DNA from 4 places in the Erwinia sp. CGal63 genome. Region 2 is predicted to be linked to each of the others. Evidence: predicted binding sites of a transcription regulator. Region 2 holds the regulator's gene; each other region holds the start of a gene.
What was found. The regulator CRP, encoded in region 2, controls carbon source genes, mostly activating them, when cyclic AMP is high. The targets are predictions, from matches to a motif close to ATGTGANNNNNNTCACAT.

Region 1: a site for CRP is predicted at 922-939, ahead of deoC (deoxyribose-phosphate aldolase). Genes of this name have one in related genera too.
Region 3: a site for CRP is predicted at 4,385-4,402, ahead of pth (aminoacyl-tRNA hydrolase). Genes of this name have one in related genera too.
Region 4: a site for CRP is predicted at 5,194-5,211, ahead of MKZ79_RS11980 (2-hydroxycarboxylate transporter family protein). Genes of this name have one in related genera too.

The regions. Positions count from the first base shown of each region.
Region 1 covers NZ_JAKUMN010000003.1:378,465-385,996, forward strand. The annotation lists gene MKZ79_RS13110 (patatin-like phospholipase family protein) at 1-33, shown strand, start outside; gene MKZ79_RS13115 (TatD family hydrolase) at 30-803, shown strand; gene deoC (deoxyribose-phosphate aldolase) at 1,137-1,916, shown strand; gene deoA (thymidine phosphorylase) at 2,017-3,339, shown strand; gene deoB (phosphopentomutase) at 3,401-4,624, shown strand; gene deoD (purine-nucleoside phosphorylase) at 4,677-5,396, shown strand; gene MKZ79_RS13140 (YtjB family periplasmic protein) at 5,695-6,348, opposite strand; gene serB (phosphoserine phosphatase) at 6,457-7,434, shown strand; gene radA (DNA repair protein RadA) at 7,444-7,532, shown strand, end outside.
Region 2 covers NZ_JAKUMN010000008.1:44,139-51,670, forward strand. The annotation lists gene MKZ79_RS19355 (LysE family translocator) at 76-678, opposite strand; gene MKZ79_RS19360 (hydrolase) at 762-1,796, shown strand; gene MKZ79_RS19365 (YheU family protein) at 1,753-1,968, shown strand; gene MKZ79_RS19370 (phosphoribulokinase) at 2,129-2,998, shown strand; gene crp (cAMP-activated global transcriptional regulator CRP) at 3,389-4,021, shown strand; gene MKZ79_RS19380 (YccS/YhfK family putative transporter) at 4,080-6,158, shown strand; gene argD (bifunctional acetylornithine/succinyldiaminopimelate transaminase) at 6,238-7,455, opposite strand.
Region 3 covers NZ_JAKUMN010000001.1:1,401,809-1,409,340, forward strand. The annotation lists gene hemA (glutamyl-tRNA reductase) at 1-1,134, opposite strand, end outside; gene lolB (lipoprotein insertase outer membrane protein LolB) at 1,359-1,976, shown strand; gene ispE (4-(cytidine 5'-diphospho)-2-C-methyl-D-erythritol kinase) at 1,973-2,851, shown strand; gene prs (ribose-phosphate diphosphokinase) at 2,991-3,938, shown strand; gene ychH (stress-induced protein YchH) at 4,038-4,322, opposite strand; gene pth (aminoacyl-tRNA hydrolase) at 4,572-5,156, shown strand; gene MKZ79_RS06390 (J domain-containing protein) at 5,213-6,571, opposite strand; gene MKZ79_RS06395 (Hsp70 family protein) at 6,568-7,532, opposite strand, start outside.
Region 4 covers NZ_JAKUMN010000003.1:146,434-153,965, forward strand. The annotation lists gene MKZ79_RS11960 (cupin domain-containing protein) at 1-332, opposite strand, end outside; gene MKZ79_RS11965 (NAD-dependent succinate-semialdehyde dehydrogenase) at 341-1,711, opposite strand; gene MKZ79_RS11970 (amidohydrolase family protein) at 1,733-2,590, opposite strand; gene MKZ79_RS11975 (GntR family transcriptional regulator) at 2,760-3,629, shown strand; gene MKZ79_RS11980 (2-hydroxycarboxylate transporter family protein) at 3,674-5,092, opposite strand; partial or broken gene MKZ79_RS11985 (tautomerase family protein) at 5,486-5,689, opposite strand; gene MKZ79_RS11990 (DeoR/GlpR family DNA-binding transcription regulator) at 5,909-6,643, opposite strand; gene MKZ79_RS11995 (SLC13 family permease) at 6,648-7,532, opposite strand, start outside.

The DNA.
Region 1 (7,532 bases), on a different contig from region 2:
AATGATGATTTTCCGGAAGGATCGCTGGCATGACCCGTTTTGTCGACACGCACTGTCACTTTGATTTCGAGCCTTTCTGCGGTAACGAAGCGGAAAGCCTGCAACGGGCGGCGGAAGCTGGCGTGGAGAAGATCATTGTTGTCGGCGTTTCAGCGGATCGTTTTGCTGGCGTAATGGCGCTGGCGGAAAAGCACGCGCCTTTATACGCGGCGCTGGGCACGCATCCGATGGCGATTGGTCAACATCAGGAAGCACATCTGCAGCAGCTGGAAGCGCATCTGCGCCAGCGCTCGCCAAAACTGGTAGCGATCGGCGAGATCGGTCTGGATCTTTTTATTGAGGATCCGCAGTTCGATAAGCAACAGGCGGTGCTGGATGCGCAGCTGCGGCTGGCTCGCGATTACGATCTGCCGGTTATTCTGCATTCGCGCCGTACCCACGATAAGCTGGCGATGCATTTACGCAAACTCGATTTGCCCGCTCGCGGCGTAGTGCACGGCTTTGCCGGTAGCGAGCAGCAGGCGCTGGCTTTTATCCGCGAAGGGTTCGCGATTGGCGTCGGCGGCACCATTACCTACGAGCGGGCCAGTAAAACGCGTAACGCTATCGCTCGTCTGCCGCTGACTTCGCTGCTGCTGGAAACCGACTCGCCGGATATGCCGGTGCAGGGATTTCAGGGCCAGCCGAACCGTCCTGAAAGAATCGCAAACGTCTGGCGAAGCCTGTGTGAAATCCGCGAGGAGTCGCCGCAGGAGATCGCCGAAACCATTCGGGAAAATACCCGCAGGCTGTTTGGTATTTAACCCCGTCCATGTTTTGCCAAAGGCTTAGCCAGGCAAAATCCTGAAAAATCTTTCCGCCGCTTCTTCTGTTACCGCTCCTGTCCATACTATCAGTATGAACAGGTTACGCCGTCAGCAAATGTGATTATCATAACATGACGCCAGCTTCGCCTGTGGCGGGTTTCAGCGCTGAAATAAGTGACTCATCTCACTATTTTTATACAATTGCTGCAACAGAATCTAGATCAGTGTGAAAACCATCACGGATAACCGCCGTGATGGATGTTATTATTTTAACATTCGTCTTTGCCTGCTCACGTTTGGGCAAAACCAGCCTCTTTTCCGGAGAAGACTATGACCGATTTAACCGCAGCTGCCGTTCGTGCGCTAAAGCTGATGGATTTAACCACGCTAAATGATGACGATACGGAAGCGAAAGTGATCGCGCTGTGCCAGCAGGCCAAATCGCCGGTTGGCAACACGGCGGCCATCTGCATCTATCCGCGCTTTATTCCGATCGCCCGCAAAACGCTGCGCGAGCAGGAAACGCCGGATATTCGCATCGCTACCGTCACCAACTTCCCGCACGGTAACGATGATATTGAAATCGCGCTGGCGGAAACCCATGCGGCTATCGCCTACGGCGCTGACGAAGTGGACGTGGTGTTCCCGTACCGCGCGCTGATGGCCGGTAATGAGGAAGTCGGCTACGACATGGTGTACGCCTGCAAAGAGGCGTGCGCGGATGCGGGCGTGCTGCTGAAAGTCATTATCGAAACCGGCGAGCTGAAAACCGAGGAGCTGATCCGTAAAGCTTCGGAAATCGCTATCGATGCCGGCGCGGACTTTATCAAAACCTCGACCGGCAAAGTCGCGGTTAACGCCACGCCGGAATCGGCGGAGATTATGCTGCGGACGATCGCCGAAAAAGGCGTTAAACATCAGGTCGGCTTTAAACCGGCGGGCGGCGTGAAAACCGCGGAAGACGCGGCGCTTTATCTGAAGCTGGCGGACGATATTCTGGGTGAAGAGTGGGCCGACGCGCGCCACTTCCGCTTTGGCGCTTCCAGCCTGCTCGCCAGCTTGCTGAACGCGGCAGGTCACTCATCCGCTAAAAGTGATTCCGCTTACTAATACCGCTTTATGACCAGGCCAGCCCGCAGCTAAAAAGCGGGCACCTGATCCATTCGCCCGGATGCGATGCCCGGGCCAGCTAACCTCACCAGGGGGTAACGTGTTTCTGCCACAGGAAATTATCCGTAAAAAAAGAGATGGCCAGGCGCTGAGCGAAGAGGAGATCCGCTTTTTTATTAACGGCATACGCGATAACGCGGTGTCGGAAGGGCAGATCGCCGCGCTGGCGATGACCATCTGGTTTCACGATATGACGCTGCCGGAGCGCGTGGCGCTGACGATGGCGATGCGCGATTCCGGTTCGGTGCTGAACTGGCAAAGCCTGGGGCTGAACGGGCCGGTCGTGGATAAGCACTCCACCGGCGGCGTGGGCGACGTAACGTCGCTAATGCTTGGCCCTATGGTAGCTGCCTGCGGCGGCTATGTGCCGATGATCTCCGGGCGCGGGCTTGGTCATACCGGCGGCACGCTGGATAAGCTGGAGGCGATCCCCGGCTTCGATATTTTTCCGGACGACCAGATTTTCCGCAACATTATTAAAGAGGTCGGCGTGGCAATTATTGGCCAGACCAACTCGCTGGCGCCCGCCGACAAGCGTTTCTACGCTACGCGCGATATTACGGCGACGGTGGATTCCATTCCGCTGATCACCGCTTCTATCCTGGCGAAAAAGCTGGCTGAAGGCCTGGACGCGCTGGTGATGGATGTGAAAGTTGGCTCCGGCGCCTTTATGCCGACTTTCGAGCAGTCCGATCTGCTGGCGCAGGCCATTGTTGGCGTAGCGAACGGCGCGGGCTGCAAAACCACCGCGCTGCTGACCGATATGAATCAGGTACTCGCCTCCAGCGCAGGCAACGCGCTGGAAGTTCGTGAGGCGGTGCGTTTCCTGACGGGCGAGTATCGCAATCCGCGCCTGCTGGAAGTGACGATGGCGCTGAGCGCCGAAATGCTGATTTCCGGCGGGCTGGCGGCCGACAGCGACGAGGCGATGGGCAAGCTGCAGGCGGTGCTGGACAACGGTCGCGCGGCGGAAGTGTTCTCGCATATGGTGGCCGCGCAAAAAGGCCCGACGGACTTTATCGAAAATCTGGATCGCTATCTGCCCGCGCCGATGCTCAGTAAAGCGGTTTACGCGGATAAACCCGGCATCGTCAGCGCCATGGATACCCGCGCGTTGGGCATGGCCGTGGTGGCGATGGGCGGCGGCCGCCGTCGCGCCAGCGATACCATTGACTACAGCGTAGGGCTGAGCGATATGGCGCAGCTGGGCGACAGTGTGGACAACCAGCGGCCGCTTGCTGTGATCCACGCCGCCAGCGAAGCGGGCTGGCAGGAAGCCGCCGCAGCGGTAAGAGAGGCGATTACGCTGACGGAAAAATCGCCGCCGCCGACGCCAGTTATTTATCGCAGAATCGCCGGATAAGCGGCATACTGTTCTGATCGATAAAATTTAGCTCATCGCGTTAACAACGCAGGAGACCACGATGAAACGTGCATTTATTATGGTGCTCGACTCTTTCGGCATTGGGTCAAGCAAAGACGCTCACAAGTTTGGCGATGAAGGTTCCGATACGCTGGGGCATATCGCCGAAGCCTGTTTTAAAGGCGAAGCGGATATCGGCCGTAAAGGGCCGCTGCACCTGCCTAACCTTACCGCGCTGGGTCTGGGGAAAGCGGCGGAAGCATCCACCGGCAAATTCCCGTTGGGGCTGGATAAAGACGCGGAAATCATTGGCGCTTACGCTTACGCCAGTGAACTCTCTTCCGGCAAGGATACGCCTTCCGGTCACTGGGAGATCGCCGGCGTGCCGGTACTGTTCGACTGGGGCTACTTCACCGAGAAAGAAAACAGCTTCCCGCAGGCGCTGCTGGACGAGCTGGTGGAAAAAGCCGGCCTGCCGGGCTATCTGGGCAACTGTCACTCATCCGGCACGGTAATCCTCGACCAGCTGGGCGAAGAGCATATGAAAACCGGCAAGCCGATTTTTTATACCTCGGCCGACTCAGTGTTCCAGATTGCCTGCCACGAGGAAACGTTCGGGCTGCAGCGCCTGTACGACCTGTGCGAAATCGCCCGTGAAGCGCTGACCGAAGGCGGCTACAACATCGGCCGCGTGATCGCGCGTCCTTTTGTTGGCGATAAAGCGGGCCACTTCGAGCGTACCGGCAACCGTCACGATCTGGCCGTTGAGCCGCCATCGCCGACCATCCTGAAAAAGCTGGTGGAGGAGAAGGGCGGCGAAGTGGTTTCCGTAGGCAAGATTGCGGATATCTACGCGCACGTCGGCATCACCAAAAAAGTGAAGGCGACCGGGCTGGACGCGCTGTTTGACGCTACCGTGCAGGAGATGAAAACGGCGCCGGACAACAGTATCGTTTTTACCAACTTTGTGGATTTCGACTCTACCTGGGGTCATCGACGCGATGTGGCTGGCTATGCTGGCGGTCTGGAGCTGTTCGACCGTCGTTTGCCGGAGCTGATGGCGCTGGTGGAAGAGGGCGATATTCTGATCCTCACCGCCGATCACGGCTGCGATCCGACCTGGCAAGGCACGGAACACACGCGCGAGCATATCCCGATTCTGATTTACGGCCCGAACGTTAAGCCCGGCTCGCTGGGATATCGTGACACCTTCGCCGATATCGGTCAGACTGTCGCGACCTATTTTGGCCTGTCCGCAATGGAATATGGCAAGAGTATGCTGTAATCAGCGCAACGTAACATGCCGACGCAGGTCGGCTAAGCAATAAGGATAAAAGATGGCTACCCCTCATATTAACGCAGAAATGGGCGATTTCGCTGACGTAGTGCTGATGCCGGGCGATCCGCTGCGCGCGAAGCATATTGCGGAAAACTTTTTGCAGGATGCCGTGGAAGTCAACAACGTGCGCGGGATGCTGGGCTATACCGGCACCTACAAAGGCCGCAAAATCTCCGTGATGGGCCACGGTATGGGCATTCCGTCCTGCTCAATTTACGCTAAAGAGCTGATCACCGAGTTCGGCGTGAAGAAGATTATCCGCGTCGGTTCCTGCGGCGCGGTTCGCGCGGATGTTAAGCTGCGCGACATCGTGATCGGTATGGGCGCGAGCACCGACTCCAAAGTGAACCGTATGCGTTTTAAAGACCATGATTTCGCAGCGATTGCGGATTTCGATATGGTGCGTGACGCGGTAGATGCGGCGAAAAACCTGGGCGTGGAAGCACGCGTCGGCAACATCTTCTCTGCCGATCTGTTCTATACCCCTGATCCGCAGATGTTTGACGTAATGGAAAAGTACGGCATCCTGGGCGTGGAAATGGAAGCGGCCGGTATCTACGGCGTGGCGGCGGAATTCGGCGCGAAAGCGCTGGCGATCTGCACCGTTTCCGACCATATCCGCACGCACGAGCAGACCACGGCGGCAGAGCGTCAGACCACGTTCAACGACATGGTCGAAATCGCGCTGGAATCCGTGCTGCTGGGCGATAAGGCCTGATCCTTTCATCAGCCATGACAAAAGGGTAAATCCCGCTGGCCGCCTCGCGCGGTCAGCGTTTTAAAGTATCTCTTCATAAATCGCCGCGTTTTTCTCACCTCTCTGTATTTTATTACAGATTAAAAATAGGGTGATATTTGTCAGTCAGAGTGATTAAAACGTATGGTTTTATAAATATAAGCGGCTAAGTCTTATTATCAGAGCAATCTAAAAACCGTAAATAACTCTCTCGTCTGAATTTTTCAGGCGAAACTTTATACTCGACTGGCGAGCTGCGCTATGCAGCTCGCCTGTTTCGCTACTCCGTATCCTTTTTTTCCGGCTGTTCGGTAAACTCTTTTACCGGACGATTGGCCGTCAGCAAAAACGGCGACTGCTGCCAGCGCGTGCGGCGATCTCTGAGCAGCGTCCGCGTCAGAATAATGCCGATAGCCAGCGCCAGCAGCATCATCAGCCGCAGGATATTGGTGGTGTTGTCGACCTGGCGCGAATCTGTTACCAGCACGTGCGTATCCAGAGTGACGCGCAGAAAGCCGCGCGGCCCGTCCTCACTGATTAGCGGCTCGACCAGCTGATGGTTGAAGTAGCTGCCGGCCCGCTGGCCGTCCAGCGCCAGCCGATCGCGCACGTTAATGGCTTCGCCGCTGCGCGCCAGCAGCGCGCCGCTGTCGTCATACACCGACGCGTCCAGAACACGGCTCTCTTTGGTCAGCTGCGACAGGATATCGACGATTTTCTGATGGTTGTCATCGCTGCTCTCCATCAGCGGCGTCAGGCTGAAGGCGACCTGGCGGGTCAGCGTGCGCGCCAGCTCCTCAACCTGCTCCGAGCGGGCCACCTGATGGCCCATGCTGAACCAGGACGCGCCCTGCATCAGCACCACCAGCAGCGCCAGGCAAATCAGGACGATCGCCGTGCGGTGCAGCCGGAATGTTAGTTTGGCTTTAGCCATTTTTACCCTTCACGCTTTGTCCGGAAACGGAACCGCATTTATGTTGCCAGAAGCGGGCGAGACAGGGTAGCCTCTTGCGTGATTAATCTGTCCCCTACAGGAGCTGTAATGCCAAATAGTCTGACCTGGTGCGACCTGCCTTCCGATGTCTCTCTCTGGCCGGGTTTGCCTCTTTCCCTTAGCGGCGATGAAGTGATGCCGCTGGATTATCGCGCTGGCCGTACCGGCTGGCTTCTGTATGGGCGCAATCTGAATAAGGATCGGCTGACGGCGCTGCAGCATAAGCTGGGCGCGGCGATAGTGATTGTCAGCGCCTGGACGGTGGAGGATTATCAGGTGATCCGCCTGGCGGGATCGCTGACGCCGCGCGCGACCAAACTGGCGCACGACGCCGGGCTGGACGTCGCGCCGCTGGGCCGCATTCCGCATCTGAAAACGCCAGGCCTGCTGGTAATGGATATGGATTCCACCGCGATCGAGATTGAGTGCATCGACGAGATCGCCAAACTGGCGGGCAGCGGCGAGCTGGTGGCGGAAGTAACCGAACGCGCGATGCGCGGCGAGCTGGATTTTACCGCCAGCCTGCGCCAGCGTGTGGCTACACTTAAAGATGCCGATGCCAATATTCTGCAAAAGGTACGCAACGAACTGCCGCTGATGCCGGGGTTAAGCTCGCTGGTGCATAAGCTGCAGGCGTTGGGCTGGCACGTGGCTATCGCTTCCGGCGGCTTTACTTACTTTGCGGAATACCTGCGCGATACGCTGCACCTTTCCGCCATCGTCGCCAACCAGCTGGAAATTCGCGACGGCAAGCTGACCGGCGAAGTGCTGGGCGATATCGTCGATGCGAAATATAAAGCGGAGACGCTGCGCAAGCTGGCGAAACGGTTTGAGATCGCGCCGGAACAAACGGTGGCGATTGGCGACGGCGCTAACGATCTGCTGATGATTCAGGCTTCGGCGCTGGGCATCGCCTATCACGCCAAGCCAAAAGTAAACGAAAAAACAGAAGTGACCATTCGTCATGCTGACCTGATGGGGGTGTTCTGCATCCTGACCGGCAGCCTGATCCACGAAGAACGCTAAGGGGTAGATTTGGCCAAAGCGGTAAAACGCGCCTTTGTTTGTAACGAATGCGGCGCAGATTATCCACGCTGGCAGGGGCAATGCAGCGCCTGTCACGC
Region 2 (7,532 bases):
AGAAAAGCCGCATTGCATTGCCGAAAAGCGGCAGAGCGAAGCCGGCTTCAGGCGCCGGCTTGCGCGCAAGTTTGCTCAGCGCCAGATTAGCAGCACGCAGGCGGCGGTCAGCAGTCCCATTGAAACGTTGAAGAGGGTCCAGGCGCGACGGCTATGCAGAATGCGGCCAATCAGCGAGCCAAAACCGAGCCAGATTAGGCCGGAAACCAGATTGACCAGCGCCAGGGCGAAACTTATGGCGATAACGGAGCCGCGATAAGCTTCGCCCGCCAGGCTGAAGCTGGCGACCGCGCCCAGCGCCATCAGCCAGGCTTTAGGGTTGATCAGCTGCAGCAGGCCGCCCTGCCAGAACGGCATCGGCGCGGCTGGCGCTTCGCCCGTCTCCAGCTTTTCATATTTTGCCGTGGCGATTTTCCATGCCAGCCAGAGCAGATAAAGGCTGCCGGCGATTTTCAGGAACAGATGCAGAGAGGGATAAAGCAGAATCAGGCCGCCTATGCCGAACGCGACCAGCAGCAGCATGATCTGCATCCCGAGCATGATGCCGATCAGCAGCCACAGCGAGCGCAGAAAACCAAAGTTGGCGCCCGAGGCGGTGAGTAACATATTATTAGGGCCTGGCGTGATAGCGGCGACCCACAAAAAGCCCAGCATAGACAAAAACAGTTTCAGTTCCATATGAAACGGGCGCTCCTGACCCAAGACGAAAACGAACCTGTCGAAGCTAACAGTATGACAGGAATCCTGGAAGCCTTTTAAAAATGAATTTTACGCCTGCTTCGCAAGAGACTTTTCGCCCGCTGGCGGGAATGAGCAACGCGCACCTGCAAACCGTGCTGCCGCGGCTGGTGCGCCGCCGGGTTATTCTGCGGCCGCACTGGCAGCGCCTGACGCTGCCGGACAGCGATTTCATCGATCTGGCGTGGAGCGAAGATCCGGCACAGGCCAGCCATAAGCCGCGCGTGGTGCTATTCCACGGTCTGGAGGGCAGCTTTCACAGTCCCTATGCGCATGGGCTTTTGCAAGCCTGTCAGCGGCACGGCTGGCTGGGCGTGGTGATGCATTTTCGCGGCTGCGGCGGCGAACCGAACCGGCTGCGGCGCATCTATCATTCAGGCGAAACCGAAGACGCCAGCTATTTTTTGCGCTGGCTGCGTGAACGCTGGGGCGAAGCGCCTACGGCCGCCGTCGGCGTTTCTCTCGGCGGCAATATGCTGGGCTGCCTGATGGGTAAACAGGGCGAGGATTGCCTGTTGGATGCGGGCGTTATCGTCTCCGCGCCGCTGATGCTGGAGCCCTGCAGCCAGCGGCTGGAGCAGGGATTCTCGCGTTTCTATCAGCGCTATTTGCTAAACTTGTTGAAGCAGAATGCCGCCCGTAAACTCAACGCCTGGCCCGGCACGCTGCCTGTGGATCTGACGCAGCTTAAAGCGCTGAAGAGACTCAGGGAGTTTGACGACGCCATCACCGCCAGAGCGCATGGTTTTCTGGACGCGACGGATTACTATCGCCGCTGTAGCGCCCTGCCGCTGCTGCCCGGCGTGCGCAAACCTTTACTGATCATTCATGCTAAAGACGATCCCTTTATGACCGAAGAAGTGATCCCTGCCGCAGGCACCTTGCCCGCCTGCGTGGAGTATCAGCTGACGCAGCATGGCGGACATGTGGGATTTGTGGGCGGAACGCTCTTGAGGCCGCAAATGTGGCTGGAGCAGCGTATTCCGCAATGGCTTTCAACCTGGCTGGACAACGATGATTATTCCCTGGAAAGAACTGGACCCGGAGACGCTCGCTAACCTGATCGAAGCTTTTGTGCTGCGCGAAGGCACTGACTATGGCGAACAGGAGCGATCGCTGGAGCAGAAGGTCAACGACGTTAAGCGTCAGCTCACCAACGGCGAAGCCGTGCTGGTGTGGTCGGAACTGCACGAAACCGTCAACATTATGCCAAAAGGGCAGATTCGTTAAGCGCGGCAGGCTGGCTGGCACCTGTGAATTTTTTGCGCCATCCGGCACTTTGTTGTTATTAATTAACCCTTTTTCGCGCCATCGCCGAAGGCGCGGATGATGACACGCCATAGCGAAACGTGATAACAATGGCGGAATAACGCTCACAGGAAACCCGACTATGTCCGCCAAACATCCCGTGATTGCCGTGACCGGTTCCAGCGGCGCGGGCACCACCACCACCAGCCTGGCCTTTCGCAAGATTTTTCAGCAGCTCAGCCTGCACGCGGCGGAAGTGGAAGGCGACAGCTTCCACCGTTTCACCCGGCCGGAAATGGATATGGCGATCCGCAAAGCGCGCGATATGGGCCGTCATATCAGCTACTTCGGCCCCGAAGCCAACGACTTTTCGCTGCTGGAGCAAACTTTCGCGGAATATGGCCGCAGCGGCAGCGGCCAGTCCAGAAAATACCTGCATACCTACGACGAAGCGGTACCGTGGAATCAGGTGCCCGGCACTTTTACGCCGTGGCAGCCGCTGCCGGAACCGACCGACGTGCTGTTTTACGAAGGTCTGCACGGCGGCGTAGTGACGCCGCAAAATAATGTGTCGCAGCATGTCGATCTGCTGGTTGGCGTGGTGCCGATCGTCAATCTGGAGTGGATTCAGAAACTGATCCGCGATACCAGCGAACGCGGCCACTCGCGCGAGGCGGTGATGGATTCCGTAGTGCGCTCAATGGAGGATTATATCAACTTCATTACGCCGCAGTTTTCCCGAACCCATATCAATTTTCAGCGCGTGCCGACCGTGGACACCTCCAATCCTTTCGCCGCGCGCGGCATTCCTTCGCTCGACGAAAGCTTTGTGGTGATCCATTTTCAGGCGCTGGAAAATATCGACTTCCCCTATCTGCTGGCGATGCTGCAGGGCTCTTTTATCTCCCATATCAATACGCTGGTGGTGCCGGGCGGCAAAATGGGGCTGGCGATGGAGCTGATTATGGGGCCGCTGGTCAAGCGGCTGATGGAAGGCAAAGCGATACAATAGCTTTCCGCCCGTGCACGGCCTGCCAGCACGCTGAGGATTCTCCCAAAAAAGGCCGGGATCGCCGCCGGTTCTGTAGAGGTAAGTTTAACAACTTCCTCTAATTCATTCAGTTAAGCGACTGTCAGCTTCGATCGCTAAAACGGCAGCGCGGCAGATTTCCCGCTATGCTGAAGCGAGACAACAGAAGACACTCATGCAAAGCTGTGCTACAAACAAGGCTGTATTTCGTCAGTACTCTACAGACCAGACGAAACGGGACGACATAACGAGCCCGGCGCTCGACAGAGAGCCGAATAACTTTCCTGCATGGGAAGCGCTTGACTATTTCAACGCCTGTCAGGGAACTCTGCCCCTGTATTTAGGCAAGATAACAACAGAGGATAACAGCGAATGGTTCTCGGCAAACCGCAAACAGACCCGACACTTGAATGGTTCCTGTCACATTGCCATATTCATAAGTATCCATCCAAAAGCACGCTGATCCACCAGGGCGAGAAAGCGGAAACCCTTTACTACATCGTCAAAGGCGCGGTAGCGGTGCTGATCAAGGATGAAGAAGGCAAAGAGATGATCCTGTCTTACCTTAATCAGGGCGATTTTATCGGCGAGCTTGGCCTGTTCGAAGAGGGTCAGGAGCGCAGCGCCTGGGTGCGCGCAAAAACGGCCTGCGAAGTGGCAGAAATTTCCTATAAGAAGTTTCGCCAGCTGATTCAGGTTAACCCGGAAATCCTGATGCGTCTCTCTTCGCAGATGGCGCGCCGTCTGCAGGTCACCTCCGAGAAAGTAGGCAATTTAGCTTTCCTTGACGTGACGGGCCGCATCGCGCAAACGCTGTTGAACCTGGCTAAACAGCCGGACGCCATGACCCATCCGGACGGGATGCAGATCAAAATCACCCGTCAGGAGATCGGTCAGATCGTCGGCTGCTCGCGCGAAACCGTTGGCCGTATCCTGAAGATGCTGGAAGATCAGAACCTGATCTCGGCGCACGGCAAAACCATCGTGGTCTACGGCACACGCTAAGCCGCTCTGTTTGTATGGCGCAACGATGCTGTTGCGCCTTTTCAGCCGGTACAGAGTGATGTGGCGCCGAATCATCTATCATCCCGAAGTCAATTACGCCCTGCGGCAAACGCTGGTGCTTTGCCTGCCTGTCGCCGTCGGCTGGCTGCTGGGCAATCTGCAAAACGGCCTGCTGTTCTCGCTGGTGCCGGCCTGCTGCAATATCGCCGGTCTGGATACGCCGCATAAACGCTTCTTTAAACGCCTGCTAATCGGCGGCGGCCTCTTCGCCTTCAGCAGCTTTCTGGTGCAGTATCTGGGCGACTACGCCGTTCCGCTGCCCGTTATCCTCTTCTCTATGGCCATGCTGCTGGGCGTCACTGGCGAAATCAGTCCGCTGCACGGCAGGCTGCTGCCCGGCGCGCTGATCGCCGGCATATTCACGCTGAGCCTGGCCGGACGCATGCCCATCTGGCAGCCGCCGTCGCTCTATATTCTGGGCACGGTCTGGTACGGCCTGTTTAACTGGTTCTGGTTCTGGCTGTGGAAAGAGCAGCCGATGCGGGAGACGCTGAGCCTGCTCTATCGCGAGCTGGCCGACTACTGCGAAGCGAAATATACCCTGCTGACGCAGCTCGCCGATCCGGAAAAAGCGCTGCCGCCGCTGCTGGCGCGCCAGCAGAAAGCGGTCGATTTGATCAACACCTGCTATCAGCAGATGCATATGCTCGCCGCGAGCAACGATAATCATCACAAACGACTGACCCGCGCGTTTCAGGTGGCGCTGGATTTACAGGAGCATATCGCCGTTAGCCTGCACCAGCCGGAAGAGGTGCAGAAGCTGGTGGAGCAGAGCCATGCCGAAGCGGTGATCCGCTGGAACGCGCAAACCATCGCCGCCAGGCTGCGCGAGCTGGCGGACGATATCCTTTATCACCGCCTGCCTGAACGATTCAGCATGGAGAAGCCGCTTCAGGCGCTGGAGAAAATTGCCCGCCAGCATCCCGCCAATCCGGTCGGCAACTTTTGCGCCTGGCACTTCAGCCGCATCGCGCGCGTGCTGCGCACCCAGCGTCCGCTCTATCAGCGCGATCTGATGGCGGATCGGCAAAAACGCCTGCCGCTGCTGCCCGCTATCAAAAGCTATCTGTCGCTGAAATCCGCCGCGCTGCGTACCGCAGGTCGCTTTGCGGTGATGCTCGCTTTCGCCAGTTCGCTGGCGCTGTTCTTTAATCTTCCCAAGCCTTACTGGATTCTGATGACGGTGATGTTCGTCAGCCAGAACGGCTACAGCGCAACCAGAGTGCGCATCCAGCACCGCGCGCTGGGTACCCTGGCCGGTCTGGTGATAGCCGCGCTCACGCTGCGTTTTCAGGTGCCGGAATCGGCGGTGCTGCTGGTGATGCTGACGCTGACGCTGGCGGGTTATCTGGTAATCCGCAAATACTACGGGCTGGCGACGATTGGCTTTACCGTCACGGCGGTTTATTCGCTGCAGCTGCTGTCGCTGAACGGCGCCGATTTCCTGCTGCCGCGCCTGCTGGATACGCTGATGGGCTGCCTGATCGCTTTCGGCGGCATGGTCTGGCTGTGGCCGCAATGGCAAAGCGGCCTGCTGCGACAAAATGCCCATGACGCGCTGGAAACCTATCAGGAAGCGCTGCAGAAGCTGCTGGGCGACGAGCAGGATCCGCAAAAGCTCGCCTGGCAGCGTATGCGCGTCAACCAGGCGCATAACGCGCTGTTCAACTCGCTGAATCAGGCGATGCAGGAGCCAGGCTTCAATGCCAGCTATCTGGCGGATATGAAACTGTGGGTTACGCATAGCCAGTTTATCGTCGAGCATATCAACGCCATGACCATTCTGGCGCGCGAACATACCATGCTGACGCCGCAGCTGGCCGAGCGCTACCTGCAGGCGTGCGAGATAGCGCTGCAGCGCTGTCAGCAGCGGCTGGAGTATGACGGCCCAAGCTCAGAGAGCAACGTGCTGGATACGCAGGTAGAGTTTCATCGCGGCGCCACGACGATCCTGGAAAGGCATGTAAAAAGGATCCTGAGCCATCTGGCGGTGATGCACACCATCTCTTCGCTGGCCTGGAGCAACCGGCCTCATCATGGCCGCTGGCTGTCGCGACATCTGCGAAAATCGGCGTAGGTGCGCCTTTCAGGATGTAAGAGGGGTTGGGATGCGGCCCTGAAGTAAAACCGGAAGCGAGCGGCTTCCGGCTTTTACCTTAAGCCAGCACTTTTTTCACGGCGGCGGCGAAGCGGCTCATGCCCTCTTCGATGTCGGTCGGCTCAATCACCAGCGACGGCACGAAGCGGATGACATCCGTACCGGCATTCAGGATCATCACGCCTTCCGCCGCGGCGGCGTTGAGAATATCGCGAGCTTTGCCCGCATGTTGCGGCTTCAGCGCCGCGCCGATCAGCAGGCCTTTGCCGCGAATATCGCTGAACAGATCCAGCTGCGCATCCAGCGCTTTCAGCGCGACGACAAACTGTTCGCGACGCGCTTCCACGCCGTTAAGCACTTCCGGCGTATTGATGATATCTAACGCTGCTTCCGCCACCGCGCACGCCAGCGGATTGCCGCCGTAGGTGGTGCCGTGGACGCCTGGCGCCATGACCGAGGCGATCTCGTTGCTGGTCAGCATGGCGCTGACCGGGAAGCCGCCGCCCAGCGCTTTGGCCGAGGTCAGGATATCGGGCCGTACGCCGTAATGCTCATACGCAAAAAGCTTGCCGCTGCGGCCCATGCCGCTCTGCACCTCATCCAGCACCAGCAGCGCCTGGTGTTTGTCGCACAGCTCGCGCAACCCTTGCATAAACTCCTGAGTAGCGGGCATCACGCCGCCTTCGCCCTGAACCGGCTCCACGACAATAGCGCAGGTGTGATCGTCGATAACCGCTTTCACCGCGTTGAGGTCGTTAAAAGGCACGTGAACGATATCGGCCGGTTTCGGGCCGAAGCCGTCAGAGTATTTCGGCTGGCCGCCTACGGAGACGGTAAACAGCGTCCGACCGTGGAAAGCGTTATGAAAGGCGATGATTTTGCTTTTAAACGGCGAATGACGTTTGGTGGCATAGTAACGGGCCAGCTTAAACGCCGCCTCGTTGGCTTCCGCGCCGGAGTTGGCAAAGAACACGCGTTCAGCGAAGGTGGCGGCAATCAGCTTGCTGGCAAGGCGCAGCGCGGGCTCGTTGGTGAAAACGTTGCTGGTATGCCACAGGGTTTCGCCCTGGGTTTTCAGCGCTTCCACCAGCGCCGGGTGGCAGTGTCCCAGCGCGGTAACGGCGATGCCGCCGGAAAAATCGATATACTCTTTGCCCTGCTGATCCCAGACGCGGCTGCCTTTTCCTTTGACCGGCACAAACTGCGCTGGTGCATAAACAGGCAAAATCACTTCGTCAAACGTCGAGCGCGTTACCGCTAATTTTTCCGCTGCCATTGCCAACCTCTTCTTTTTTACGTTACGTAGCCGTGAAATTATAATCACAAAATATGCATAAAAAATCACTTGAAGGC
Region 3 (7,532 bases), on a different contig from region 2:
GCGCAGCACGGCCTGCGCGTCGGCTCCCTGAGCCAGCGCCGCCAGCGCGCGCGCTTCCAGCTCGGCGCGCACCTGCTCGGCCTGCGAGCGATATTCACGGATGGTTTCGCTGGCGCTCTGCGCGCGCAGCCAGGACATAAACTCGCTGCTTTCCTGCACGACGATAGTTTCCGCCTGCACCGCGGCCGCCTCACGCTGCGCCATGTTGCTGTCGATAATCGCCTGCAGGTCGTCCACGCTATAAAGATAGGCGTTCGGCAGCTTGCCTACTTCCGGTTCGACGTCGCGCGGCACGGCGATATCCACCAGCAGCATCGGCTGATTGCGGCGCTGTTTCAGCGCGCGCTCCACCATTCCCTTGCCGATAATCGGCAGCGGGCTGGCGGTAGAACTGATAATAATGTCGGCTTCCGCCAGGCGCGCGTCGATTTCCGCCAGCCCAATCACTTCCGCGTCCACCTCGTCAGCCAGCTTCTGGGCGCGTTCGCGGGTACGGTTGGCAATAATCAGCTTCTGCACTTTATGCTCGCGCAGATGGCGCGCGGCCAGTTCGATGGTTTCGCCCGCGCCGACCAGCAGCACGTTGACCGTCGACAGCGATTCAAAAATTTGCCTCGCCAGCGTACAGGCGGCAAAGGCCACCGAAACGGCGCTGGCGCCGATATCGGTTTCCGTGCGCACGCGCTTGGCGACAGAGAAAGATTTCTGAAACATCCTCTCCAGCTCGCTGGAGATGGTGTGGCCGCGATGCGAATCGGCGTAGGCTTTCTTCACCTGACCTAAAATCTGCGGTTCGCCCAACACCAGCGAATCCAGCCCGCTGGCTACGCGCATCAGATGGCTGACCGCGTCGTTGTCGTGATGCCAGTAAAGGCTTTTGCGCACTTCGTCAGCGCTGAGCTGATGATAGTCGCACAGCCATTTAACCAGCTGCTCCTGCAGATTTTCCTGCTGTTCAACGCTAAGGTATAACTCGGTCCTGTTACAGGTAGACAGCACAACGCCGCCCTGTACCAGCGGCTGAGCAAGCAGGCTGTCGAGAGCCTGATCCAGCGTATCCGGCGAAAACGTCACGCGTTCGCGCAGAGCCACAGGAGCCGTTTTATGATTTATTCCGAGTGCCAGCAACGTCATGGTGATATGGTCTTGGAGATCCCACTGTTGATAGGGTTTTGTGAGGCGCATTCTACAAGATGCGCGAGATCAAGAAAAGCCACATTCACCGTTCGTTGTGATTGATATAGCTATTGAGCACGAAACAGAACAAATTGAGCATTGACGCCGTCTCTGGCGCTGGCTAGCTTAAACGGTTAATTCGCGCGAAAGCGCATGGACGAAGTCTGAGGAGCCTATCCCCTATGTTGATGAAGAGCACATTGCGTCTTCTCCCGCTTGCCAGCGTGCTGCTGGCAGCCTGTAGCGTTAATACACCCCAGGGGCCAGGGCAAAGCGTCACGTCTCCCCAATGGCAGCAGCACCAGGCGGCCGTAAAAAAAATTACGCAGTACCAGACGCGCGGCGCTTTCGCCTATCTTTCCGATCGGCAAAAGGTTTACGCGCGCTTCAACTGGCAGCAAACCGCACCGGATCGCTATCGCCTGCTGCTGACTAACCCGCTGGGCAGCACCGAACTGCAGCTGGACGCCCAGGGCAGCGTCGTGCAGCTGGTCGACAATAAGGGCAAGCGCTATACCAGCAACGACGCGGAGAAAATGATCTCGCAGCTGACCGGTATGGATATTCCGCTGAATAACCTGCGCCAGTGGATGATGGGCCTGCCGGGCGAATCGACAGACTATTCGCTGGATGACCAGTATCGCCTGCGCGAGGCCAACTACAGCCGCGACGGCCAGCAGTGGAAAGTGACTTACCAGGCTTATGACAGCAAGCAGCAGCCCGCGCTGCCTGCCAATATGGAGCTGCGCGAAGGCGATCAGCGCATCAAGCTGAAAATGGATGGCTGGACGGTAAAATGACGGCAGCCGATACGTCGGCGCGAGCTAAATGGCCCGCGCCCGCTAAGCTTAACCTGTTTCTCTATATCACTGGCCGTCGGCCTGATGGCTACCACGGGCTGCAAACGCTGTTTCAGTTTCTCGACTATGGCGATACGCTAAGCATTGAGCCGGACAGCAGCGGCAGAATTACGCTGCTGACGCCGATAGAAAGCGTGCCGGATGAAGAAAACCTGATCGTTCGCGCGGCTAAGCTGCTGCAGGAGAGCGCCAGCGCGCGAGGCACGCTGCCGGAGAACGCGGGCGCCTCCATCGCCATTGAGAAACGCCTGCCGATGGGCGGCGGACTCGGCGGCGGCTCGTCGGATGCTGCCACGGTACTGGTCGCGCTTAACCACTACTGGCAAACCGGCTTCAGCTTCAGCGAGCTGGCCGCGCTGGGATTGCGGCTTGGCGCGGACGTCCCTGTTTTTGTGCAGGGTTTCGCTGCCTTTGCCGAAGGCGTTGGCGAGACGCTGACGCCGGTCGCGCCAGCGGAAAAATGGTATCTGGTCATTCACCCTGGCGTACATATCTCGACGCCGGAGGTGTTCAACGACCCGGAACTGATCCGCGACACGCCGGTAAGGGAAATCAGCCAGTTATTAGCGGAAAATTACCGCAATGATTGTGAGCCAGTAGTAAGAAAACGTTTTCGCGAGGTTGAACAGCTCGTTTCCTGGCTGCTAGAATACGCGCCGTCGCGCCTGACCGGAACCGGCGCTTGCGTGTTTGCCGAGTTTGACACCGAGCCCGCTGCCCGTCAGGTGGCTGAGCTTGCTTTGAAAAAGTGGCAGGGCTTTGTTGCGCGAGGCGTTAACGTCTCGCCGCTGCACCGCCACCTTTCCGAGCAATAAGAGCTGCCGCGACCGCTTCACCCTGTTCCTGAAGCGGCGCGCCACTCGATTACACCCGTATGAACCCGTCAGCGGTATACCGCCCAGTGCCGCTGACGTCGTTGTTCATTCTCTGGACGCAAAGCCTGAGGTTCTTCTCGTGCCTGATATGAAGCTTTTTGCTGGTAACGCTACGCCGGAACTAGCACAACGTATTGCCAACCGCCTTTACACTAGCCTGGGCGACGCCGCCGTCGGTCGTTTCAGTGATGGTGAAGTGAGCGTACAAATCAATGAAAATGTACGCGGTGGTGATATTTTCATCATCCAGTCCACCTGCGCGCCTACCAACGATAACCTGATGGAACTGGTTGTGATGGTGGACGCTCTGCGCCGCGCTTCCGCTGGTCGTATTACTGCCGTTATCCCCTACTTTGGCTATGCTCGTCAGGATCGCCGCGTGCGTTCCGCCCGTGTGCCAATCACCGCTAAAGTGGTGGCGGATTTCCTTTCCAGCGTCGGCGTCGATCGCGTTCTGACTGTGGATCTGCATGCTGAACAGATCCAGGGCTTCTTTGACGTCCCGGTTGATAACGTTTTTGGCAGTCCAATCCTGCTGGAAGATATGCTGCAAATCGGTCTGGAAAATCCTATCGTGGTTTCTCCGGATATCGGTGGCGTGGTGCGCGCCCGCGCTATCGCCAAGCTGCTGAACGATACCGATATGGCTATCATCGACAAGCGTCGTCCGCGCGCCAACGTCTCTCAGGTGATGCACATCATCGGTGACGTGGCGGGCCGCGACTGCGTGCTGGTAGATGACATGATCGATACCGGCGGCACCCTGTGCAAAGCCGCCGAGGCGCTGAAGGAGCGCGGTGCGAAGCGCGTATTCGCTTACGCTACGCACCCGATTTTCTCCGGCAACGCCGTGGAAAACCTGCGTCATTCCGTGATTGACGAAGTGGTGGTTTGCGACACCATTCCGCTGCCGGAAGAGATCAAAGCGCTGCCGAACGTGCGTACCCTGACGCTCTCCGGCATGTTAGCCGAAGCGATCCGCCGTATCAGCAACGAAGAGTCTATCTCTGCGATGTTTGAGCACTAATTGGCTGATAGCTGAACACCCCCTGTTTTTTGGCGAAGGGGTTTAAAGCTGACAATAAAAAAGCGGGACAGAATTTCTGTCCCGCTTTTTTTAGCCCGTTTACTGATGGTGGCCGTGGCCCGAAGCGCGACGACAGCGCTTATCGCCATAGTGGCGAACCCAGTAATAGTGATCGGTGATTTTCTCGCGGCCGCTGAGGCGCGCGCCCGCCAGCCACATCAGCGCGCCGATAAAGATCGCGAAAATAGCGCCATTAACCAAAATTTGCGGCAACTGCAGCTGCGGTAGCTGATTCAGCACGGCATAGCCAATCCCCGTAACCATCACGGCCAGGCCGATGACCATCAGGGCGTTGCCGGTTAAGTTCGCATGTCTGCGTTTCATATGTCACCTCCAGGATCCTGTGCGGTTAGTACCATAAGTTTATGCAATGGCTGGCCGGATGGTTGCGGGAGAGATCACATTTGTTGCTAAAAGTTTGACAATTCTTTACTTGCAGTAGACTGATTTTTCTATAGAAAACGCATTATCACGCTGCTTAACTATTGTGACGCAGCGCGCCTTTTGAGTTCTGCCGCCGCTCTTAGTACACTAGCGCCCTTCCCCGATGCAGCCTTGCAGGAAAAGAGACAAATGAGCAGCATTAAACTGATTGTCGGCCTTGCCAATCCCGGCGCGGAATACGCCGCCACGCGTCACAACGCGGGCGCCTGGTATGTGGATTTACTGGCTGACCGACACAATCAGTCGTTAAAAGAAGAGAGCAAATTTTACGGCTATACCGCCCGTCTGAACATCGGCGGCGAGGATGTCAGGCTGCTGGTACCGACCACCTTTATGAACCTGAGCGGCAAAGCGGTAGCGGCGATGGCCACTTTTTACCGCATTGCGCCGGAAGAGATTCTGGTGGCGCACGATGAGCTGGATCTGCCGCCGGGCGTGGCGAAATTCAAGCTGGGCGGCGGCCACGGCGGTCATAACGGCCTGAAGGATATCATCAGCAAGCTGGGCAATAACCCGAACTTCCACCGGCTGCGCATCGGCATCGGGCATCCGGGCGATCGCAATAAGGTGGTAGGCTTCGTGCTGGGCAAACCGCAGGCGGCCGAGCAGACCATGATTGATAACGCTGTGGATGAAGCGGCGCGCTGCACGGAAGTATGGCTGAAGGAAGACAAGCTGAAAGCGATGAACCGACTGCACAGCTTCAAGGGCTAAGACGGCGGCTGGCGGAGAGGAAGAGAACACCGTCCCGCCAGCCGTATCCCAGCTGCTTAAGCAAACAGCTTAAGCAGTTCCGTACAGGTGAGAATAAAGACGGCCAGGCAGAGCAGCGCCCAGACCACCGAAAACCATGAGAAATTCATCCATTCCATTAATTTCCACGGGCTGGCGAAAACGCGGCTCATCACCATGCCGGGACGGCGGATAAAGGGAACGCCTTGCGGCCAGGCCGCCCAAAACACTATCGATAAAACCAGAATCGCAAGCATTGCCACCAGCGCCAGGCCGCCGTGACCGGTAGGCGGCATGGAAACCACGGCGGCAAAAAACAGCCCGCCAAAAAATAGCTGGATGACCATCAGCGAGAATATAAATTCAGTAAAAATAAACCATTGCAACCAGCGTGGCCTGCGGTGAAGGCCGAGCATAATGGCATCGCTGATATAGAGGTAAAATATCACTGTCGCAATAGCGATAGCGCTTACGGTGGTATTAATGCCTGACAGTGGAATAACCGAGTTAAAAACCAGCGCCCAGAACCCCAGTAAAAAAATCCCCTGCCAGCTGAGCGCTGCCCGCGGCTGACTCAGAAATTGCAGCATAGCCTGGTTAAGTCGTGGGGCGATCTCAGGATAGTAATTCAGCAGCCTGTTGGCCTGACGGGCGAGAAGCGTAATCATACCCGGCACCAGGCGTAACCAGAAAGGCGCTTTCTCTCTGTCGCTTTTCAGCAGGCGTATTGCCATCCTGTTCAACAACATGCCGTGCCGCTCTTCCGCCTCCATCTCTTTCCAGGCCCGATTCACTTCCGTTTCGCGCAGCCGCTCGCGCAGTGCCTCCTGAATGGGCCAGGGAATGATATGGCTGTAGTCGTACTCTTCTATTCCCCAGCCCAGCAGGTCGCTAACGCGTTCGAGCAGACCTTCGGTCAAACCGGGGATGTCGGCCAAAGCGGCCGCGAGCTGTTGATGAAAAAGCTGTTGCTGCTGCAGGCTGCCGGTGCGGGATAGCCGCTCCGACAGGCGATTCAGCGCCACAATCCCCATCATTTCGGTGTTGACCAGCTGATGCGCCAGCTTTTGCAGCTCTTCATGGCTGTAGAGCGGGTCGAACTCAGGGAAAACCTCGCTGTTTTCAACAGGGACTTCTGCACAGGTTTTACGCTGCTGCCTTAGCGGCTCAGGCTCGCTCTTCGGCTGCGCTGGTAAAACTTCGTTAACGCTGTGCTCATCGCCAACGACGATTTCAGCCTGCGCCAGACGTTTCGCCTCGTCGAAGGCTTCCCGCAGCTGCTGATAGCCTTCAGGATCGCTATCGGGCCGGTGTTTTTTTAGCTGGCGAGCATAGGCGCGGCGGATCTCGCCTTCATCGCGCGTGGGAGAGAGGTCAAGCGTTTGCCAGATATTCATTGCAGGGTACCGCTTTCGTACTGCCGGAGAACGTTTTCGGCCTCTTCTCTTACTGCGGCAATGCGGCGAAGATCCTGACTCTCCAGCGCCTGTTCAAACGCGGTGGTCAGCCCATCTACCCATGCGCGTTCGTCGCCAAGTAAGCGCTCATACAGGCGCGAACAGCGGGCAAGCAGCTCACGGTTTTCCTGACGATCGCGGGGATGCTGTTTTATATCGGTCAGTTTGCGCAGGCTGGCGGCGATTTGCTCTTCACTCATCTGGCCCGGCACTTTTTCTATCACCGTTCGCGCTACCGTTGGACTACCGTCGTAGCGGCATTCCACTTCAAGCAGGCCATCCAGGGTATAGGTAAAACGCACGTCGATGCTCATCTCGCCTGCCGCCCGTGGCGGAACGTCGATACTCATTTCGCCCAGAAAAACGTTATCCTGAACCCGCCGCCCTTCTCCCTGATAGATTTTCAGCAGCACGCAGGTCTGATTGTCGCTGACCGTATTCAGCGTCTCGTTTTTGCTTACCGGTAAAAAGGTGTTGCGCTCAATAAGCGGCAGAAAAAAGCCCGGCTCGACCTGGTTGCCGTGGCGCTTAACGACCTCGATGCCCAGCGAAAAGGGCATAACGTCGGTAAGAATAATATCTTCAACCGCGGCGTCGGCCATTACCATGCCGGCCTGGACGCCTGCGCCAAGCGCCACGGCTTCATCGGGATTCAGATCGTGACGGGGAAATCGACCAAAAAGCCGGGCGACGGTTTGCCTGACCAGCGGCATACGGGTTGCGCCGCCCACCAGCACAATGTGGTCGAGATCCTGCAGGGAAAAACGCGCGTCGTGCAGAGCCTGCTGCACCGGACGCTGCAAACGCGCCAGCAGCGGCTGGCAGCACGCGGTCAGCTGCTCTTCTGTCAGCGTCCAGTTCCACTGCCGACCGTTCCACTCCAGCGAGGCCTTCGCTTCAC
Region 4 (7,532 bases), on a different contig from region 2:
ATCTTCATCGGCTCCGTTTCCGAGGCGTTGCGAAAGCGATGCGGAACGCCTGCCGGGATGAAGGTGACATCCTGAGGCTGGATCGCAAACTCCTGCCCGTCGATGTCAAAAATTGCGTTGCCCTCAACCAGCAGCACGCTCTCTTCACAGTTATGGAAATGGAACGGAATTTTCGCGCCACCCGCAAATTCGGTATAACCGGTAATAAAAGCGCTGGCGCCCATCCCTGCCGTCACCAGAGGTGTTGTGCTGGCGCCGCCGCCACGGTCATGTTTTTTTATATCTGCCGGATGCAGCAGATATGAATTCGATGCTGTTTTAATCATGCTCATCATCCTCTTTACTTAGCGGGGCCGATCCACACTGTTTTGACGTTGGTAAACTCGCGGATGCCCAGCTCGCCCAACTCACGACCATAGCCAGACTGCTTGATTCCGCCAAACGGCAGGCGTGGATCGGAAGCGACAAGCCCGTTAACAAATACGGCGCCGGCTTCGATGCGGCGGGCGACGCGGTAGCCATTTTCGACGTCGTTGGTCCAGACAGCCGCACCCAGACCAAACTCGGTGTTGTTGGCCACGGCAATCGCTTCTTCCTCAGACTGCACGCGAATAATGGCGGCTACCGGGCCAAAGGTTTCCTCGATAGCGGCAGTCATCTGCGTCGTAACGTTATCCAGCACCGTTGGCAGGTAGTAATAGCCTTCGCTATCGACAGCGCGACCGCCGGTAACCAGCGTTGCCCCTTCCTGAACGCTGCGCTCAACCTGTGTGTGCAGTGCATCGCGCAGATTTTCACGCGCCATCGGGCCAATAGTGTTATTTCGATCGATTGGACTGCCGGTTTTCAGCTGTTTGACGCCTGCGACAAACAGTTCAACGAACTTATCTGCCACGGTTGCGTCCACGATGAAGCGCTTGGATGAGATGCAGCTCTGCCCGGTGTTAGAAAAGCGCGCTTTTACCGCCATTTTTGCGGCCAGTTCGACATCGGCATCGGCCAGAACCAGGAAGGGATCGGAACCGCCCAGCTCAAGAACCTGTTTTTTCATCAGGCTGGCCGCCTGGGAAGCGACAATTTTGCCCACTTCCGTTGAACCTGTCAGCGTAACGGCTGCCACACGCTCATCTGCCAGCACGCCCGCCACGTCGGACGAGTTTATCAGCAGCGTCGATACCAGGCCTTCCGGCGTCCCGGCTTCGCGGAACAGCTCCTCAAGCTGAATAGCGCAGGCGGCCACATTGTTAGCATGTTTAAGCAAGGCACCGTTACCGGCAGCGAGTGCAGGCGCGGCGAAACGAATGAACTGCCAGAACGGATAGTTCCACGGCATGATGGCCAGTACAACACCCAACGGATCGTAAACGATGCGGCTGTCAGTAGCATTGCTCGGCACCTGCGTGTCGTCCAAAAATTTTCCCGCGTTTTCTGCATAAAACTCGCAGGTCACTGCGCACTTCTCAATTTCGGCTTCGGCTTCGGCAACAGGCTTGCCCATCTCTTTGGTGATGGTTGCCGCATAACGAGCTTTGTTACAACGCAGCACCTCAGCCACGCTGTTCAGCAGCGTCACGCGCTCAGCAACCGGCTTCTTACCCCAGGATTTCTGCGCGTCGTATGCACCTGCGATACGTTTCTCAACGTCCGCAGATGAGTGCAGTGGATACTCAGCAATCGGGCGACCAGTAGCGGGATTAACAGTAACAATCATGATTCGGCCTTTTTTTCAGTTTCAGAAATCGTAAAGCGCGTATGCGTTGGTAGTCAGAATGCGGCGAAACAGGTCGTCGTTATCGATCCAGCAGGCAAGGCGGTGGAGATCCTGCCGGTCATCAACGGCAGCAAAAGGTTCAATTTCTTCAATCGTGCCGCTGCGGCGACCATGACCACCGGTATGAGGCCAGTCGGATGCCCAAATTAGACGTTCGGGCGCAATGCTTATAAAACGTTTAACCACGCTGGCCAGATCGGCATGATCCACGGCGCTGGATACCCGGCTCGGTGCAGAGAGTTTTACCCAGATGTTGGGGCACTGGAGCAGCTCTGCTATCTGGTCAGCCAACGCAGCGCCGCCTGCAAAATGATCCAGTACAACCGTTATTTTGCTGTCGCGAATAACCGGCAGCAACAGCGCCAGCTGTGTTGAACTGGCGAAAATTTGCATATGCCAGCCCAGCGGGCCGATGCGTTTTGCTGCGCTGTCCATTTCAGCGCGAAGGCGGGCGATATCGCCTGCGCCCGAAACAGAAAGGTTTAGACGGATTCCGCGGACGCCTTTCAGATGCAAAGCGCGCAGCTCTTCATCAGTGACATGGTCAACATCGATAACGACCACGCCACGTGCGCGGTCAGATCCTAAAACCGTCAGGCCATGACAGAGCGCGCGGTTATCTGTGCCATAGCAACTGGGCTGAATCAGCACGTTGTGCGTCACGCCCAACATTTCGTTATGGGCCGCTAAGTCAATCAGTGTTGCAGAGGCTGGCGTGTAGCGACGGTCGCTGGAATAGGAAAAGATATCAGGCATAAAAAGATGAACGTGGCTGTCGCACGCCCCGAAGATATTTTCCGATAAAAATGCCCCAGACATAGTCACCTCTTTGGTATCTTGTTTTGTCAAAATACCATAAAGTTAGTGTGAAGCAATTGTTGTGGTATTTTTTTGTTATCAGAGTCACATTTGCGTCCTGGCCACAAATTTACGGGTTTAACTCTCTCGGGTTAAAATCAGGTTTTAGTTTTTTACAGGGTGAGTCGCTATGCCCCAAACGCTGTCAGCGCAGTTAGTACAAAGCATCATTCAGTACATCAATAATCACTCGCTTGTTGTCGGGGCGCGCCTCCCTGAGCGTGCCCTGGCTGAGCACTTACGTGTTTCCCGTTCACCAGTACGTACTGCACTGGCCAAAATGGCTGATAAAGAGTTGATTAGCCGCCATCCGGAAGGGGGCTATGTGGTGGCGGAAGGTGCGCTTTCCTGTTCGCCTTTTACCGAGCCGGTGAAAAGCAGTGCGGATGAAATCTATTTCAAAATTGCTAACGACAGGCTGAACGGTGAACTGCCAGAGAAAGTCACTGAGAATGAAATGATGCGCCGCTACGGCATTACTCGTAGCCTGCTCAGCGATATTCTGCTGCGCATTCATCATGAAGGCTGGATAGAACGGCTGCCCGGTCATGGCTGGATATTTGCAGAGTCGATGTCATCCGGTGGGGCTTATAACGAAAGCTATCGTTTCAGGAAGATCATTGAACCAGCAGGGATTCTTGAACCCACCTTCAGACTCGACAGGGCCAGCATTCTTCAGTGTCAGGAAGAGCAGGAGTGGCTATGCAACGGTGCCATTTTTTCCGTGACGCCAGCCCAAATATTTGATGCTAATACCCGACTGCATGAGGCCATTGCTACCTGTTCAGGCAACATGTTTATCCTTGACTCATTACGGCGTTTAAACCGCGTGCGTCGCCTGATGGAGTATACGAAAGCGGTGGACCGCGATCAGGCCCTGCGCCGCTGTAAAGAGCATTTAGTCTTGATCGGATTGCTACTTGAAAATGACAGAGAGGCGGCTTCCGACTACATGCGTATACACCTTTCAGATGCTTCTCGCGAGAAGCAGGCAAAATAAAAAGCCCGGACAAGGTCCGGGCTTTTTTGACAGAGGCAGCATGTTCAATACATCAGATGCATCATGATCAGGGCGACCGCCACGGTGATGCCTCCGCCGATACGCGTAGCAATCTGCGCGAACGGCATAAGACGCATGCGGTTACTCGCGGTCAAAATAGCGATATCGCCCGCGCCGCCCATTCCGCTATGGGTACTGGTAACGATTGCTGCTTCAACAGGATAGAGATTGACGAAGCGAGCAGTAAAGAAGCCGCCTGTTACCATTGCCAGCACCGTTGCCACGATGGTTATCAGGTTTGCCGGCGCGAAGCCCGCAATCAGACTTTCCCACGGCGTAAGAACCAGGCTGAAGGTGAATAAAATCGGGAAGGCCATTGCCGTCAGCGCAAACTTGTAAACCACCGCTGAGCCCGCCTGAATACGCGGCGAAATCAGATGGCACAGCATCAGCAACACTGCCAGGAACAGCATTACGACAGGCGCGGGCCACTTCAGCAGGTCATGCATCAACACGCCGACCAAATAGAGCATGACTGCCACGATGGCAGCGGCTGCAACGGCACGAATATCACAGCCTTTCTCTGCTTTTGGCTGTTTGCCCAACAGATCTTCAGCGCCTGGCTGCAGGACACCGTTACCGCTCAGATGGGGCAGCCGATTACCCAGGTTCGCCAGCAGGCCGGCAAGAATCACCGCCGTCAGGTTGCCGACCATGATGGCAGGCATCACTTTCGCCAGCATTTCCCCCTGATCCTGCCCCAGAATTTGCGAATAGCCAATTGTCAGCGGGATCGCACCTTCACCGACACCACCAGCCATAATGGGCACCACGATATAGAAAAATGTTTGGTGTAGGTCGATCCCCATCAGCACGCCAACACCGGTCCCGACAATGCCTGCACAGACTGTGCCTGCGGCAAGCGGAGCAAAGATTTTCAGAAAGCCTTTAATCAGCAATGAGCGATCCATACTCAGGATCGAACCAACAATGACAGCGGCAATGAACAGGTTGAGAATTTTACTGGTTTTAAAGAATTCGCCTACGCTGTCGGTCATTGGCTGCGGGATCCAGCCCAGATAACCTAAAAGAGAGGGGACAAAGGTCACCAGCACCGCACCGCCGCCAATATTTCTTAATAAAGGCAGTCGGTTACCAATCTCACCCAGGGTAAAGGCAAAGGTAGCCGCAATAGCAATAACCATTGCCAGTTCTTTGGTGATGCCGTTGATAGCCGTAAAGCCGATCATCAGAATAACCATGACGATGTAGACCGGTAATGGAATGATACCAATATCGAAGTCCATAAGTTTCCACCAGGTTTTGACCCAGGCCGGCTGGTTCTCTCTCTCTTTTTCTGCGGCTTTATCTTTGGTTTCAGTGATGTTGACCATCGTCTTTCTCTGCGTTGATTCCAGACCTGGTGTCACGTCCGGATGAGTAAGAGGTAGGGAATTACCCAAGGATTTATTTACTTACTTTTAACATGAGCAACATCAATCTAGCTTTTTGCGGTTCTTTAGATCAACAAAATACCATTGAGGTTAACATCTATTTTCTTTAGATGTGATCGGCCCCACACATCATGTTCAGCGGCCTGATTGCATCTATTTGGCAGGATTAATGAGTAAGAAGCATGAAGCAGGCAGGTTGATTCGGCACGACTGTCTGCGCAAATGGCATCAGACTAAGCCGCTGGCGGGCAGTGAATTCGGCCAGAAAGAGTCTGGCTTTTTATCGGGTGCGGTGGCGTCCTCTTTGCATGCTGTTACGGCGATGCATAAGCAAAAATGCCAAAGCAAAAAAATAAGGCTATACACAGCCTCATTTTCATTGCGCCGGGGCCGCGCTTATCGCTATTTCCCACGCTCGCTATAGAGCACGCCGCCGCGCGCTTTGTCGCTGGCTTTGGTTTCGACGATCGATACCACCACGCGATCGCGCTCTACGCCGAAACTCTCTACCACGGCCTCGGTAATCTTCACCATCAGGGTTTTCTTCTGCTCGGCAGAACGGCCTTCTACCGCATACACCACAATCTCAGGCATTCTCTTTTCCTCTTTCTTTGATAATGCGCTCCGCCGTAATCGGTCGCGTTTCGCCGATTTATACCAGCGTGCGGATGGCGTCCGGCGAACCCTAAATCCGTATAATTTTCATCGTCTCGGTGGCGGAAGCATTTCTGAACCGATGGTGTGCGCGCCGCCGTCGCGCTCATGTCAGCCAGGCACCGGATGCGCTATGCGTCGTGCGTTCTCTCCCCGTCGTGTAAGCCTGAGTCAGTCCCGCAGCGGATGCAGCTTCAGCGGATCGACGTACCCCTGAAGCACTCTTTCCGCAGCGGGAAAATTGGTGATGACCACGTCCGCGATGTTGAGGCTGTAAAGGTGGAACAGGCCGCTTTGATCATAGCGGCAGCTGTCCGCCAGTAGTACCGTGCGGCGCGACGCTGCGGCCAGCGCGCGATACCAGCGCTGACGATGCTCATCATGATGCCAGACGCCGCGCTCGCTCCAGCTCATCGGCGACAGATAAAGCAACTCGAAGCTCAGTGAGCCGAGCGACTCCAGCGACTTATAGCCGCTATGGTCGCTGCGACTAAGTTCGCCGCCTATGAAAAAAAGCTGCGCGGGTGTGTCACGCAGGATATCCCTGGCGATCAGAAAGTCGTTGGTCACCGCCGTCATCGCCGTCGTCCAGGGGATCTGCTGCGCCAGCTGGCGACACAGCGCGCCGCTATCGAGGAAAATAACGCGACTCTCTTTAAGATAGCTCAGCGCCACGTGCAGCAGCGAACGGCTCTCCGTCACGCCATCGCGGCTGCGTGCGCCGGAAGCGAGTGATTTGACCCCGCCGCGCACGGCGATCAGCGCGCCGGAGGCGGAAAGCTCGGCGACGTCCCGACGAATGGTCATCACCGAGACGCGCAGCCGATCCGCCAACGCCGCAAAGCTAAGGCAGGATTCGTCGGTCAGCGCATCGAGAATATGTTGATGTCGTTCTGCCGGGATCATGGCGTTACACCGGTACGATGCCAAGCAGCATCGCCGCCAGCAGCGCGCTAACGCTCAGGATCCAGACCTTGATCATGGAGTGACGAATATGCTCATCCACACGCAAATTGAGCAGACTCAGGCCGAGATGGGTCGCCGGGATAACCGGGCTCAGCAGCAAACCAATCTGTTCAGTGATCAGCATGGCAATGGTGACATGCAGCGGCGAGACGTTGAAACTCTGTCCCAGTCCTACCGCCAGCGGCAGCAGGGCAAAATAGAATGCGTCGGAGCCGATTAAAATCACCACCGGCACGCTAAAGGCCGCCAGAATAAGATAGAGATACGGGCCGAGGCTGTCAGGAAATATCGCCGCCAGCTCACTGACCAGCACTTTAATAATGCCGGTATTCTGCAGTATGCCGACAAAGACGCCGATAGTGAGAAAAATGACGATAACCGGAAATATGGTGATCGCGTACTCTTTGATTTTTTGCTGCGCTTTTTTGGCGTCGGGATAATTAATCATGACTGCCAATGCAAAGGCGATCATAAACAGATAATTGCCTGCCACCCAGCCCGCCACCAGCGTCACGATGGTGGCGATCACCAGCGCAAAATTGAGTTTCAGCAGCCAGGGACGCGGATTCGTCTGCGGGTTGAGCATCTCCTGGCGCATTTGATAGAAGGCTTCGGGCGTAATGCCCGACCCCTTGCGGTTCTCAACGCGCGCCATCCAGGCGCAGAGCAGGACGCCCAGCACAAACAGCACCCCTTGCAGCGGCAGCAGCTGATAATAAACGGCAAGAATATCGAGATGAGTCACCGCGATGGCGCGATTGAGGGATCCGCCCCAGGGCGTAATGCCGGTGACACCGACGCCAACCGTCACCAGTAGCAGCAGCGTTTT